One region of the Rummeliibacillus sp. JY-2-4R genome, then DNA from elsewhere that is predicted to be linked to it. Evidence: a T-box and tRNA genes for the amino acid it is inferred to sense, from the RefSeq annotation. Region 1 holds a T-box; the other holds one or more tRNA genes.
The links. A T-box is a leader RNA that pairs with one kind of tRNA and senses whether it is charged. The one in region 1 lies ahead of metG (methionine--tRNA ligase), so its partner is inferred to be a tRNA-Met.
Positions count from the first base shown of each region.

Region 2: it encodes a tRNA-Met, which carries the amino acid that the T-box ahead of metG (methionine--tRNA ligase) is inferred to sense. The anticodon was not compared.

Region 1 covers NZ_CM132623.1:1,247,528-1,255,119, forward strand. Annotated here, with positions in the region: gene ACWV26_RS05810 (hypothetical protein) at 1-725, shown strand, start outside; tRNA gene ACWV26_RS05815 (tRNA-Gly) at 1,050-1,124, shown strand; tRNA gene ACWV26_RS05820 (tRNA-Leu) at 1,134-1,222, shown strand; tRNA gene ACWV26_RS05825 (tRNA-Arg) at 1,268-1,344, shown strand; tRNA gene ACWV26_RS05830 (tRNA-Pro) at 1,349-1,425, shown strand; tRNA gene ACWV26_RS05835 (tRNA-Ala) at 1,448-1,523, shown strand; tRNA gene ACWV26_RS05840 (tRNA-Met) at 1,548-1,621, shown strand; tRNA gene ACWV26_RS05845 (tRNA-Ser) at 1,630-1,722, shown strand; tRNA gene ACWV26_RS05850 (tRNA-Met) at 1,852-1,928, shown strand; tRNA gene ACWV26_RS05855 (tRNA-Asp) at 1,932-2,008, shown strand; tRNA gene ACWV26_RS05860 (tRNA-Phe) at 2,038-2,113, shown strand; tRNA gene ACWV26_RS05865 (tRNA-Thr) at 2,126-2,201, shown strand; tRNA gene ACWV26_RS05870 (tRNA-Asn) at 2,211-2,287, shown strand; tRNA gene ACWV26_RS05875 (tRNA-Ser) at 2,291-2,381, shown strand; tRNA gene ACWV26_RS05880 (tRNA-Glu) at 2,392-2,463, shown strand; T-box leader at 2,725-2,963, shown strand; gene metG (methionine--tRNA ligase) at 3,009-4,643, shown strand; gene ACWV26_RS05890 (hypothetical protein) at 4,772-5,065, shown strand; gene ACWV26_RS05895 (Yip1 family protein) at 5,132-5,779, shown strand; gene ACWV26_RS05900 (hypothetical protein) at 6,163-6,402, opposite strand; partial or broken gene ACWV26_RS05905 (2-hydroxyacid dehydrogenase) at 6,512-7,478, opposite strand.
Region 2 covers NZ_CM132623.1:78,272-85,863, reverse strand. Annotated here, with positions in the region: gene ftsH (ATP-dependent zinc metalloprotease FtsH) at 1-381, opposite strand, end outside; gene hpt (hypoxanthine phosphoribosyltransferase) at 512-1,054, opposite strand; gene tilS (tRNA lysidine(34) synthetase TilS) at 1,085-2,497, opposite strand; gene ACWV26_RS00380 (SpoIIE family protein phosphatase) at 2,513-4,918, opposite strand; tRNA gene ACWV26_RS00375 (tRNA-Met) at 5,103-5,176, shown strand; gene ACWV26_RS00370 (S1 domain-containing RNA-binding protein) at 5,372-5,803, opposite strand; gene ACWV26_RS00365 (FtsB family cell division protein) at 5,921-6,337, opposite strand; gene yabQ (spore cortex biosynthesis protein YabQ) at 6,406-6,864, opposite strand; gene yabP (sporulation protein YabP) at 6,861-7,160, opposite strand; gene ACWV26_RS00350 (RNA-binding S4 domain-containing protein) at 7,375-7,592, opposite strand, start outside.

The DNA of each region.
Region 1 (7,592 bases):
TTAAAGCTCCACCATTTTTTGTCCGATTAATGCTTCAAGCATATTACGCCAATAGTATGAACGATATGCTAAAAAACTTTCTGGAAGTTTTAGTAGAATCTGAATTGTTATATTCCTATAATGATGAAGATGCATTGAATATTTTAATTTATCAACTTTTTTATAAACAAATTGAAGAGTTTCAATCTAATACAAAGATCAAGTCATTTTATACCAATCAAGATAAAAACTATTCGAAAAAGCTTTTTATTGAATGTGAGCAATATTATGTCCATCAGAATAATCATCACTTTAGAGAAGTTGTAACAATTCTTCAAAATATGAAATCTGAAATTGATCTTTTAAAAGTAGAAATGATGCAATTTGTGTTAAAGAAAATCTTTAAAAAAGAAGCAGTTGAAAATTATTATTCATTAGATAGAAAGCAACAAATAACAACTAATAAAATCAACAAATTTCGCCATCCGCATTATAGTGAGCTAAGAAATTTTGGCTACCAGATAACTGATCGAACAGATGAACAACGATGGTCCGCACTACAAGAATATATGACGATTTACGGATTGGAAGCTACAGTAAATGAACTGACCAGAAGAATCCGATTAAAAATGGGGACTATAGAAGATCAAGAAAGATATGCAAATGCCCTGAATAAATGGAGATTTGATTTAGAAAGATTAAAAGAGACATACTTTGAAAATGATTTTTACTGGCCAGTTCTATAGATAATCAAAGGCTAACTCTTCTGTAGTTTTATGAAAATAGGGAACATGAATATGCATATTATTATTATCATAAAACGAGATAGTTAAAAACTTCTTGAAAAGAATAGCAAAATCGATTAATCTAATTTAGATAGAATTAAGTTGCAAAACATTTGTCACTTCTATCATCACAATACATTGTGGTTTAGTAATTTATTGTGGATTTATTTTCAATAGGATTGATTAATGATTGTTAAGAGTACTTAATAAATTTTTTCGAAATAATTTTTTAGAAAACCGTTGCATTTTTAAAATAAGTCCTATATAATAAATCTTGTCCTTAACGCGGAAGTAGTTCAGTGGTAGAACATCACCTTGCCAAGGTGGGGGTCGCGGGTTCGAACCCCGTCTTCCGCTCCATTAAGAGATGCCGGGGTGGCGGAACTGGCAGACGCACAGGACTTAAAATCCTGCGGTAGGTGACTACCGTACCGGTTCGATTCCGGTCCTCGGCACCATCTTATAACGTAAAATAAATATGAAATGATAGTAAATATTAATATGCGCCCATAGCTCAACTGGATAGAGCGTCTGACTACGGATCAGAAGGTTGTGGATTCGACTTCTGCTGGGCGCACCATAAACGGGAAGTAGCTCAGCTTGGTAGAGCACTTGGTTTGGGACCAAGGGGTCGCAGGTTCGAATCCTGTCTTCCCGACCATATCATTTACATATTGAATATTGGGGCCTTAGCTCAGCTGGGAGAGCGCCTGCCTTGCACGCAGGAGGTCAGCGGTTCGATCCCGCTAGGCTCCACCAATCATATATTAAAATTAATATCATGGCGGCCTAGCTCAGCTGGCTAGAGCGTACGGTTCATACCCGTAAGGTCGGGGGTTCGATCCCCTCGGCCGCCATAAACTCTGGAGGAATACCCAAGTCTGGCTGAAGGGATCGGTCTTGAAAACCGACAGGCGGGTCAAACCGCGCGGGGGTTCGAATCCCTCTTCCTCCTCCATTTAAACTTTATAATATTATCGCGGGGTGGAGCAAATCGCAAACGAAGATTGCGATTAACGTCGAAGCAAGCGAAGCGTGGAAGACGTAACTGCCTAGTGCATAATTTAAATTAAATTCATACCACTATCGCGGGGTGGAGCAGTTCGGTAGCTCGTCGGGCTCATAACCCGAAGGTCACAGGTTCAAATCCTGTCCCCGCAACCAAATGGTCCGGTAGTTCAGCTGGTTAGAATGCCTGCCTGTCACGCAGGAGGTCGCGGGTTCGAGTCCCGTCCGGACCGCCATTAATTTTAAAATTGTGTTAATTTATTGTGGGTCGGTAGCTCAGTTGGTAGAGCATTAGATTGAAGCTCTAAGTGTCGGCAGTTCGATTCTGTCCCGACCCACCATAATAATCATTTGCCGGTGTAGCTCAGTTGGTAGAGCAACTGACTTGTAATCAGTAGGTCGAGGGTTCGACTCCTTTCGCCGGCACCATTTAATTATTCCGAAGTAGCTCAGTTGGTAGCAGCATCTGACTGTTAATCAGAGGGTCGCAGGTTCGAGTCCTGCCTTCGGAGCCATATGGAGAAGTACTCAAGTGGCTGAAGAGGCGCCCCTGCTAAGGGTGTAGGTCGGGTAACCGGCGCGAGGGTTCAAATCCCTCCTTCTCCGCCAGTTCTAAAATGGCCCCTTGGTCAAGCGGTTAAGACACCGCCCTTTCACGGCGGTAACACGAGTTCGAATCTCGTAGGGGTCATATTAAAATCCTTCGGAATTAAATTTCTGAAGGATTTTTTTTTGAAATCAAATGGCATTAATACTGTTCTATATTTTGGTTCTGATTCGATCTTATTGGTTTCTTTACTTAAATTAGGTTCATTGAACGATTGTGGAGTTTTTATCTATTGCTGTCCAAGGATAATAATTATCCAAAATAATATAATTATCCTTAAAATAGAAAGAATAATTAAAATATTGAAAATTTTAATTATTGATGATAGGATTGTGGATAGAATAAAAATTAGCGTAGATAAGGAAGAGTAAGTAAGTGGACTTTTATAGAGAGCTTCTGATGGTGAAAATGAAGCAAATGAAACTTACTGAATATGACCTTTGAGCTTCGTACCGAAATAAGAGTAGGCTACGACGAGAATGGCACTCGTTACAACAGCAGCAGTATGAACGCGTACTGATTAAGGCAAATAGTGTGAGCTATTTGTAAATTTAGGTGGTAACACGGGTATATTCGTCCTAATCGTTTTTACGATTAGGGCGTTTTTTATTTTGAAGGAGGAATGATACATGGCAATTTTTGTTGGAGGAGCTTGGCCGTATGCGAATGGTTCATTACATTTAGGTCATATTGCAGCGCTTTTACCAGGCGATATATTAGCAAGATATTATCGTTTGAAAGGAGAAGAAGTATTATATGTTTCTGGAAGCGATTGTAACGGTACACCTATTTCTATCAGAGCTAAGCAAGAACATACATCAGTAAAAGCGATTGCTAATAAATATCATAATGAATTTGTTGATTGTTTCAATAAATTAGGATTTACCTTTGACTTTTATACACGTACAGATTCAAAACATCATTATGAGTCTGTACAAAATATATTCTTAACATTACTTGAAAATGGATATTTATATAAAGACAGTATTAAACAAGCATTCTGTAAGGTAGATAAACAATTTTTAGCTGACCGTTATGTTGAAGGTGTATGCCCAAACTGTGGCGCTAAGGCACGAGGAGATCAATGTGATAACTGTTCAACTATTTTAGATCCATTGGATTTAAAAGAAAAACGCTGTAAAATTTGCGGAAATGAGCCTGAAATACGGAAAACAGAGCATTTCTATTTTTCATTCAGCAAATTCCAACAAGAATTGGAGATATATTTGGCGCAAGCAGAGAAAAAGCAAAGGTGGCGAGAAAATGCAATTACTTTAACAAGACGCTATTTATCTGAAGGCTTACCCGATCGAGCAGTAACAAGAGATTTGCCAAATGGGATTGATGTTCCTGTTCCAGGATTTGAAGGGAAAAAGATTTATGTATGGATTGAAGCTGTGGCAGGATATTATACAGCTAGCCTCGAGTGGGCGAAACGGCATCAAGAAGATGTATCTAAATGGTGGAACACTGATACAATTTCGTATTATATACACGGGAAAGATAATATTCCTTTTCACACTGTTATTTGGCCGGCAATTTTATTGGGCATTGAAAATGAAGCTCTTCCTACTAAAATTATTTCGAACGAGTATCTAACACTTGAAAAAAGGAAGCTATCAACGAGTCAAAATTGGGCAGTATGGGTCCCTGAAATTTTAAAAGAGTATCATCCAGACTCACTACGTTATTTCTTAACAATCAACGCACCAGAAAATCGTGATTCGGATTTTTCTTGGCGAGAGTTTATTTATAGTCATAATAGTGAGTTACTTGGTGCATTTGCTAATTTTATAAATCGTAATTTAAAGTTTATAGAAAAGTATTTTGAATTGAATGTTCCGCAAGTACAGATAAAAACAGAAGTAAAAGATAAAATAACATCCTTATATGTAACAGTCGGTCGCTTAATTGAAGAAGGGCACTTTAAACAAGCTCTTGAAATGATTTTTGAGACTGTAAGAGCAGCGAATCGTTACTTTGATGAAAGACAGCCTTGGTTTACAGTGAAAACAGATAAGGAACACTGTAAAGAAACGCTCGCTACTTGTATCTATATTATTCAAAATTTTGGACAACTATTGCAACCGTTTTTACCATTTGCTAGTAAAGATATTGGCAAAATGCTAAACAAATCGTTGAATAGTTGGGAAGTGATTAATACATTACCATTGCAAATTTTAAACCCAAAACCATTATATGAACGAATAGACGTTAAACAAATTGAAATTGAGCTTGAAAAATTAAAATGCAAGTCTATTTAAAAAGGTAATTTATACAAGTTTATAGATTTAAAAGCTAATTTAATAAAAAACATATACTATTATTTATCGAATTATGTCATCTTTGATATAATAGGACTAATAATAAAGTTAGAAAGTAGTTGAAAGTATTGAATAACAAGTTCCGTGTAAGTCAAATCCTTGTTTCAAAACAAACGCAAAAAGTAGAAAAAATATATGCTGTAAATACAAAAGGTGAACCTTTTGATTTACTTGAAATTAACGTATTAGAGTATTTTCATATTTTAACGAAAGAACAACTTCAAGAACAACTAAATCAATATCAAATACATGGTAATTTAAAAGTTGATGGACACAGAACTCTCCTTACTTTAGATTCCAGAGAAGATGCTAATCTTTATATTGAACATATCGGTCCTTATTTTAACCAAGTATTATTGTAATTTTGATGAGTAAGGCATTCGTCATAGATTAAATACTAAAAGCATACAAGGGAGACAAATTCATTCATGAACAAGCCTCAAATACAACGTCAAAATTATGAAATACAACCTTTCTTCACTACTTGGTTGCACCCCAAAAAGACAGCTCAATATTTAATAGACCATAAAAAATGGACATATGCATTAATTTTTGTACTTTTAGGTGGAATGGCTACAGGGATTACAGGTTTAGAAGACACAGATTATTATCCTGCTTATCCGACTTGGTTATTGCTAGTCGGATGTATTATAGGAGGACCGTTCCTTGGTTTTATTTCGGTCACGATTAGTACATTCTTTTCATGGGTAGTTGGGAAGATTTTTAAAGGGAAAGGTACCTTTGAAGATGTTTTTAAAGTTACAAGTTTAACATCTATACCAACCATTGCAATTGCACCGATTTTGCTAGTTTGGATGGCGAATTCACCATTAACTTATTTTGATACAGGTGATCTTAAATCTAGTTATTTCACGGTCATAGTAGGTGTAGTGTCTTGGCTCATTACAATATTAATTGGAATATGGGCATTCGTTATTAACGTAGCAGGTATAGCTGTTGCACACCGTTTCTCTAACTGGAAAGCATTTTTCACAATTATTATTCCAGGAATTATTTTTATCGTAATTATTATTGTGTTTATGTTACTACTTGCTCTAACTTTAGGTATTTTCTAAAGTCAATTGTAGTAAATAATTAATATTGGAGACAATTTTGAAAAAGTTCAAATTTGTCTCCTTTTTTTTATTAGGTGATTTAAGTTTAACTTGTAACCATGCTATAATATTCGGAAATATAAATAGGAGTTAGATATGGCTGTTCTTTTATAGAGAGCTCGATAAGGCGAAAGCGGTAAGAACGAAATATAAGAGTCTTTAGGGTAGAGCAGGGATTAATGAATGTTATTGAAATGAGAGGTATTTTAATAGCAGTTAGTGTTGTTTTACTAATTAAAAGCGGTTTAAATTTCATAAGAATAGTAAAAAGAGACAGGTAAAATCGTTTAAAATAAACCAATATATTGAAAAAAGATCGAACAATGATGTCCGATCTTTTTTGTTTATGCACCAAAAATATTACCTTCATTGACAACTTCTCTGGAAATGGCAATTGCACCTTTTTTGCGTAAGTGTAATATAGCTTCTTCATTTGCGTTAAGAATTTTTTCTAAATAATATTCTTGTTTTTCTTCTGGTATATGCATCCCATTAAATTCGTCACGTAGTGCAAATTCATATACAGCTAATTCATCATCAGTTAATGTGCCAGGGGTTTTTCCTGTTCCTTTATTAGCATCCATTTATTGTGTCTTCCTTTACTTAAAAAATTAATATAACCTCTTATAGTATACAACACATCATGAAACAGTATGAAGTAATCCCATAGTAAAGAAACTGATTGGAAAATCATTATTTAAGTAACGTTTGCAATTCTGGTACAACATTTTGTTGATTTCCATTAATGAATACTTCAATGAGGTTTTCTGCAGCAAGTTTAGCCATATCGTTTCTTGTTTCGTGAGTTGCAGATCCGATATGGGGTGTTGCTGTAAAGTTATCTAATCGAAGTAAAGGATTATCTGGATTTACCGGTTCTTGAACAAATACATCTGAAGCTGCAGCATAAATTTCTTTATTTTTTAAGGCATTGTACAAAGCTTCTTCCTACTGTAGCACCTCTTGACATATTAATGAATATTGCACTTTCTTTCATCAGTTGGAATTTTGTAGCATCCATCATGTTTTTGGTTTCTTCAGTAAGTGGGGTAAGCATGACGATGAAATCAGATTCTTGTAGTAACTGTTCTAAAGGTTTCCAGATGATATTTTCTTCTTCTAATTCTGGTTTTTTATGACGATTATAATAGCTTACATCCATTAAAAATCCGAGTTTGGCTCTTTTTGCTAAGTCTTCGCCAATTCGCCCCATACCGATAATTCCTAAATTTTTATGGTGAATATCTAAACCGTAGTGGCTAATTGATGATTTTGTTTGCCAAGAACCTGTTTTGACGATAGCGTCAAGTTCTGAAATTCTTCTTGCGCTACTAATCATAAGTCCAAAAGTTAGATCTACTACGCTATCATTCAAAATATAAGGAGTATGTGTGCCGATAATTCCGGCTTTTTTCATCGCTTCAATATCGAAATTATCGTAACCTACACTGATATTACTTACAATTTTTAGATTTATTGCTTTTTGAATAAGTTCTTCATCAATAAAGGTCCCCTGTGTTAATAAAGCGTGTTTGTCCTCTATATTTAGAAGCAATTGTTTTTTTGTACATGATGGTTGGTAATCAATCTCGAAGTGTTCTGATAATAGGGTTAGTGTGTTTTCTTCCGTATTTCTTGTTATTAAAAGTTTTGGTTTCATGTTCATTCTCCTTAAATTGTAAAAGTGTAAAGATATTATTAAGTATATATGAAGAATTAGTATAAAATCTAAATTTTCCTATTATTTAAAGGAAGATTGTATGTATATTGTAGA
Region 2 (7,592 bases), 1.2 Mb from region 1:
GATAAAGATAACGATGAATGGAATAATACCAGTAAAGAACTGAACCCATCCACTAGTTTCTGGAGCTTTTAAGAAGTTGATTTTCGTATTAGCTTTCGCTTCTTTACGAATCTCATTCATCAACTCTTGATCATCAACAGGGATATTTGTAACGAATGATTCGCCTTGTTTATATCCCTCCATCTTACCTTTAACGACATAGACTAACTGATCTGGTTGAATGTCAGCTTCAGTTATCTTGCCGTTCTCTAATGCTGTAACGAACTCGTGATATTGTATTTCTTTTGTAGGTTGGTTCGCATTATTAAACGTACCAAAAATCCCGATAATCACGAGGAAAATTAACAAATAAAATATGGTGTATCGAAATATTCGATTCATCCCCAGCCTCCTCACAAGATAAACAGAAAAACTATAGTAAATCTTAACATATGAATTTTTTGTCGTACAAATGAAAAGCCTCTCATTTTAGATGTTTCTTATTAAAATTGTCAAAATTCTAAAATCAACATTAGAATGAGTAAACCGCTGGCTTTAAGACTCCGATATATGGTAAGTTTCTATATTTTTCTGCGTAGTCTAATCCATAACCTACTACAAATGCATCTGGAACTTCAAAACCAACATAATCCGCTTGTAAATCTACTTTGCGGCCAGATGGTTTGTCTAATAAAGTAACAATTTTAATAGATTTTGCCTTACGGTATTTAAATAAGTCCACAAGATAACTTAAAGTTAAACCGCTATCAATAATATCTTCGATAATAATAATGTCACGGCCTTCAACACTTGTGTTTAAGTCTTTAACAATTTTCACCTCTCCAGAAGAAACAGTTGCATTTCCATAACTTGTTACATCCATAAAGTCGATTTCAACATAAGAGTCTATGCGTTTCATCAAATCAGCCATGAATGGCATTGCACCTTTAAGTACACCTATTAATAATGGAAATTTATCTTGGTATTCCGCTGTTAGAGATTCCCCAAGTTCTTTAATCTTGTTTTGTAAATCTTCCTCTGAAATTAATACTTTTTCGATGTCATTCTGAAGCATCTTTTGTTCCTCCTTGATTGTATATAGACACTACAAAGTTTGTTGATCGAAGATGAATATCGTATCATCATTCGATCTTTTGCTATTAGAAAAATAGCTGCTTACACGGAGCCCTGGGACGGCTAATACCTCATTATCATTTGACACGATAACAGGCCAATCTTTTCTAAGAGCCATTGGAACCTTTTCGTCAATAAATAGACGAGAAATCCGCTTTTGTACATTTGCACCAAGCAACTGTATACGGTCCCCATCCTTTCTGCCACGAATATGTAGTGGTTGTGCAAAACTTGTTGCATTTACAAAGTAGCTTTTAGCTTCTGGGGTTACATCTTGAGGTGTGACTTCATCTGCTTTCCCCATATAAACACGTAAATTGTTCGGTAAATTAGTCCAATGTCCAGAAAGTAACGCTACAGGCATTGGACTTGATGTATTTACCTCCGCCTTTATAAGGACTAATTCATCATACTGACGAATTGCCTTTGCTCCTTTGGGTAAATTAATTGTTGCATTTCCAGCTGTTGTTTGTGTCAGTCTTAGAATGGAATTCCAAAGAGTGTAACTTTGTGCAATGATTGTATCTTTATATAGATATTTTAATAGTAGTAGAATGATTCTCCTTTGTAAAGCAAGTGGTTTAACTTGGAATGTATTAATATTTATTTTCCATAAATCAGGCTGCTTTTCAACTAATACATCTTCCAAAGCTTGCTCAGCAAGTGACTGTAATAATTCTTCATCTGCTTGCACCTTTTCTGTATAATGCATAACTGCTTCTGCAACCTTTGGATTTTCATCTCTTAGTAGAGGAACAACATGGTGCCTCATACGGTTACGCGTGTAAGAATCTTTTTTATTACTGGAATCCTCTCTATACCCTTGGTTATATTTTTGTAGATATTCTAAAATATCTTCTCTTGTTATTGAAAGAAATGGTCTGATCAATTCTCCATTTGCAAATGGACGGCATCGTTTAATACCTTGTATTCCAATATCATGGGATCCTCGAATCAATGCCATTAATACACTTTCAATTTGATCGTCTGCTTGATGAGCAACGACCAATTTTGAACTATTTGTCGTAAGCATTATTTGTTCAAAATAAGCGTAGCGTTCTCTTCTACAAACTGCCTGCATATTACCGCGTTCTGATTCTAATATAGCAGGTATTGGAATATTTGTGGCATATACAGGAATGTCGCGTTCCTTACAGAATGATTCTACAAATCGACGATCGCCTTCTGCATCTTCACCTCTAAGCATGTGATTTACATGCACAGCTGCGACAGAAACACCTAAGTTATTTTGTTCACGATATAAATAATAGAGCAATGCCATTGAATCTGCCCCTGCAGAACAAGCTACAAGAAGACGATCGCCCGTTTTACACAAATTATATTGCCGTATATATTCATAAACCTTTTGTTCGAGTTTAGACATCTTCTCACCTCATCACTATTTTACCATTCTTTCCCGGGAAATTTCTTGGAAAGTAGGCTTAAATAATGACCAATCTACGGTTTTATGCTGAATTTCGACACAGACGATTGTACAATCATCAATCGGCTGATCATTATTACGAAAAGTATTCAATATTTCTGGACAAATCTCGTGAATTGGAAGGCTTCTGTTTTGAAGCAAGCTATAACGAAGTAGTTTTTCTTGTTGTTCCCATGGCATATCCTCAAAGAATAGTCCATCAGTACACATAAATATGATATCTCCAGCTTTTAGATTTCTTTGTTCTGCTTCTACTGAAAATGAAGAAAACAACCCAAATGGTTCACTTGCACCTTCAACCCTAGTTACTTCTCTCCCTCTTACTAAATAGGTTGCCATACTGCCGGCTTTCCATGACCATAACTTACCGTTTTGCAAATCGATTAACGCAAAATCCATTGTTGCATACATCTCTTCTTGTTTTAGTGACATAACATAATGTAACGTGTGCATTGCTGTTTCTGGAGACATTTGGTGATTTAAACATTCTCGCATTAAACGTATCAATTTTCTACTTTCTTTATGCGCACGCTTATTGTGTCCCATGCCATCGGATAACATAATAGCTGTTAATCCCGGATTGAGAGAAAATACTGCATGTGAATCACCTGAATACATCGTATTGTTTTTTGACATGGATAATACATCATATTGCATCGAAAAGCGGATTGCGGATTGGAAAGTAATTTGCAAATGTGAATATGGTTTGGTTTTCTTTATTGTTTGGTGAATTTCAAACGGCTCTTTAAATACCTCCTGTAAAACAGGAAGTATTAATCTTTCCGCAACCATTTGATCTGTTTCCCATTGTGCTTTTTTATACGGAATACAACATACGACCTTTCTACTTCCTGGATCGTTTTTTAATATATCAACTTGGAAGAAATCAATGCCGATTTCTTTAAATCGATTTACCAGTATATCTTCTTGTTGCTGAAATGATACAGTATCGTTTGTCATGTCTTTCATTACGCTATCAATATGTGCAGACATATCTCTTAACTGTAAAGCAATCATCTTTTTACCATGTTGAAATTGCCCACTAAGTTGTTGTTTAGAAACAAATTCAGCTAATGCACTTAGGAATAGGGTCGATCGAACACATCTATTTTTAATTTTATCACTATATTGTATCCTAGATGCATTATGGCCAATTGTTTCTGCCATTAGCCATTGTTGTACAAGTTGTTCCATTTCATTTCTTCCGGCTCCCCAACACTTTTCGTATTTATAACAACTTTCGCAAGGTGATAAAGGCCTTGCTTCAATTTCCATAGCTTCATGTTGTTCAGTTACTCCAAAACGATCATTCACTAGTTCCTTCATGAATACAACAAAGTCATTAAAATTGGTTAATTTCATTGTTACTTTTTCAGTGAGCCAGCGCTGCCTTTCTAACAATACATCTTCATGATTTGGATATAATTGACGTTGCCAATATTGCAGCCAACTTTTTGGCATCGTAAGAAATAGTAGAGTAGCAACTGCTAATGCTGTGAAATATGTTTTATCGATAGGAAGTGTAGCGTCATAAAGAGCAAAAAATGCTGTTGCAATAGCACTTCCTAAAATGATGCCAAACTTTCCTAATCTATTACATACTCCTGCACAGAGTCCTGTTAAGGCATATACAGCAATCATTCCACTAAAAGACAAATGAGAAAGACTGATGATTGTCCCCATCAAAACAGCAATGGCTGTTGATAACGTGACACCCCCTACATATGCAGCAACTAATATAATGAACTGCAATGCTATATAAGTAGGCGATAATACATTCCAAACAATATTATTTGTTGCAGTTAGGATGATAGATAAAACAATTAATCCTGCTCCCATACGTTCCAAAGACCACGTAGCTGTCCATAGAGCAGGCATTGGCAATAAAACTTGAGTTAAAAATAAAGTCATGAAAATTGATAATATACTTTCGTATCCAACATATAATAGTATCATCATCGGTGGATTTCCATGGTACGAGAACATCTGCCACCCAATTTGTGTGAGGAAGATAGTGATACCAACAACAATTGCTAATGGCCATCTACGTATAAAGGTTTTCATAAATAGACAAAAGAGCAGCAATTCAATTACATGAATGGATAGTTCACCAATTCCAAGTGTAAAACTACCAATTATTCCTCCAATGAGTGCCCAAATAAAATAATCTCGGTGATTTTTTAGGGCTACCGCTAATATTGGCAAAAAGAACGGCACAATTGCTTCGAATAGTACAGCTTTTGATAACAAAAAAGCAGCAAAACATAACGATACAGCAAATAACAAGGGGTATTGTTGTTTGAAACTTACAGCTACATTAGGGATCGATAGTTTGTTTGGTTGTACGAATGCTTTTCTCATCGTCACATAACCTCCAATATACATTTCTGCTAGTATACCTGGAAGGTTGTGTAAAGTTTGTCTGTTTGTGAAAGTACGGACCAAAAATCGTTCGACGTTAAATAGCATAGTCTAAAGTATTTTAACAAAAATCGCTTGACACTCATTTTATAATTCTTGTAATATGAATTAGGTTGTTCACGAAGGCGGCGTAGCTCAGCTGGCTAGAGCGTACGGTTCATACCCGTGAGGTCGGGGGTTCGATCCCCTCTGCCGCCATATTTTAGATAAATTTATGTAGATATGATCTATTACTTATAAGAAAAAGAAGCTTCCATTCACTTTGGAAGCTTCTTTTATATTTGTCGATAATTAAATTGTAAAAAAAAACTATCATATAATCGTTTTTACGATTATATGATAGCCTATAAATATTAATAAAACACTTTTTCTACGATTAAAATAGCCAGCAAGTTACCCTCTTCTTGCGCCACGGCCACCACGTTTAGAATCTTGTGCACGTTTTAATGTTGCAAGACGATCTTCACTATCTTTTAAGAAACGTGCCATCTTTTGTTCAAAGTTTTCTTTCGGTTGACGATTTTCGCCACGATCATTTGAACGATTGTTATTGTGGCGTGAACGTTGAGGACGTTCTGGTCGTTCTGCTTGAGGTTTTGCTTTACGGATTGATAAACCAATTTTACCGTCAGCTTCAATATTCATAACTTTTACTTCAACCATTTCTCCAACCTTCAAATGGTCATTAATATCTTTTACATAGTTGTCAGCAACCTCGCTAATATGAACAAGACCTGTTGAGCCATTTGGCAGCTCCACGAATGCTCCAAAATTTGTGATACCTGTTACTTTACCTTGTACCTTGCTGCCCACTTCAATTGACATAAAAAAAATGCTCCTCCTTAAAATGTGTAAGCGGCTTAAAAGCCCATGATCAATTTGTAATTCTTTTAGTGAATCTTATCTTTAATTATATCCAACAAAAAAAGAGTGTCAATAAGACTACTCTTTTGAATCTGTTTTTTTCTTATCTTTTTCTTGCGATTTTGGAATTGAGAAAATAATTTCTCCATCTTCAGATAAGAATAAATCCTTTCGTGCGAGCTTAGCGATGTAGTCATCATCTTTTAATTTAGCAATTTGAATCTTCAAGTCCTCTTTTTTTTCTTTTTGCTTTGCTAAATCCTGTTTTAGCTCAACTTTTTGCTGTTCTTTCTCTGCTAACACTTGCTTTTGTTTAATCAAAGTGAAGACGAGGGAACCTGCAATAAGAGCAAACACGATTGCCATAACTGTTAAGCGTCGATATAAGCCAATTTTGCGGTTACGGTTTGCCTTATTTTTTTGAGTTTCAATTTTAGTGTAGTCTGTTGGCATTTGGGTAGTTTTTTTATTTGGTTGTTTAGATGATTGTGACATGCGGGTACCCTCCCTTTGAATATAATCCTCACTATTTACATATCAATGCTATTATATCTAACTTTTACCTATTTTTTAAGAGGTTTCTTTTTAAACTTTTTGACGATATATAGTATTGGAAACATAAGGATTTTGAAAATTGCTATAATTAGTCGAATGATTTGTCGTATGGTAGTCACGAGTAAATGGAAGATAAACCAAATGGGTTGAATCACTAATCGATTGAAGACTCGTCCAGCAAATCGGAAGAGTCTTTGCAAAAATAACTGATATATGCAAAAGCCCAATAATTGCGAGAGGAAATCCACAAAATGCCATTCTCCATCTCTTACAATCATTAACAATAGGAATGTGCCAATCCCAAGAAAAATCCATGTAGATATTTCAAATATGATGTAGCCTTTTCGCCGTAATGATTTCGGTGGCCCGTAATAACTAAGATTTCTTACCAAATCAATACAAGCTGCTCCTATAACACCACTAATAATTAGTGATGCTATGCTAAGGAATTGTTCTGAAATTGTCATCCAAATAATTTATGCAAAATTCCGCGGGATAGTCCACTGTCCTCTTCATCATATTGTAGGGTTTTTACAGTACCTTCTAGTGTAAGTAACCCCTTATCTACATCTAAATGTACAATTCTTAATTCTTCTCCGCGAATTTGCAAATGTCCTTGAGAGGTGAGTACTAAAAACTCCTCTTGATCAAAACGTTCAATAGATTTTACAGATGTTACATCCATTCTTTTACGATTTCGAACGGTTAATAAGTGATCTCCTGTTGGAATTGTATAAGTCGCGTTATCCTGTTGAAATGTCATCTTCTATTCCCCTCCTTGTCCTGTCCATTAACTATATGCTTGGACATTCTAAAATATGAAGATGAAGTGGAAAATAAAAGAATCCGTCTTAACTAGAAATTTACGCAGAAATCTCATACAACTATACCCTATTAAACACATTAAAAAACAATTAAAAAACGCAAGAATATGTAGTTAACTATTCTTGCGTTTTTTTTCAAATTATACTTACTCTTTAATCTTCATCATCAATGAATTCAGGTTCAATTCTATCTAATTTTTCTTCTTTTAAGATTGTGTACATTTTCGCTGCATCCTCTTTACGCACTATATCTAATAGCTCTTCTACTCGTACTGTTACTATTTTTTGTCCAAAGCGAATAGCTAATTCGTCTCCCACTTTTACGGCACTGCTTGCTTTCACTACTTTTCCATTAATAGTAATACGACCTT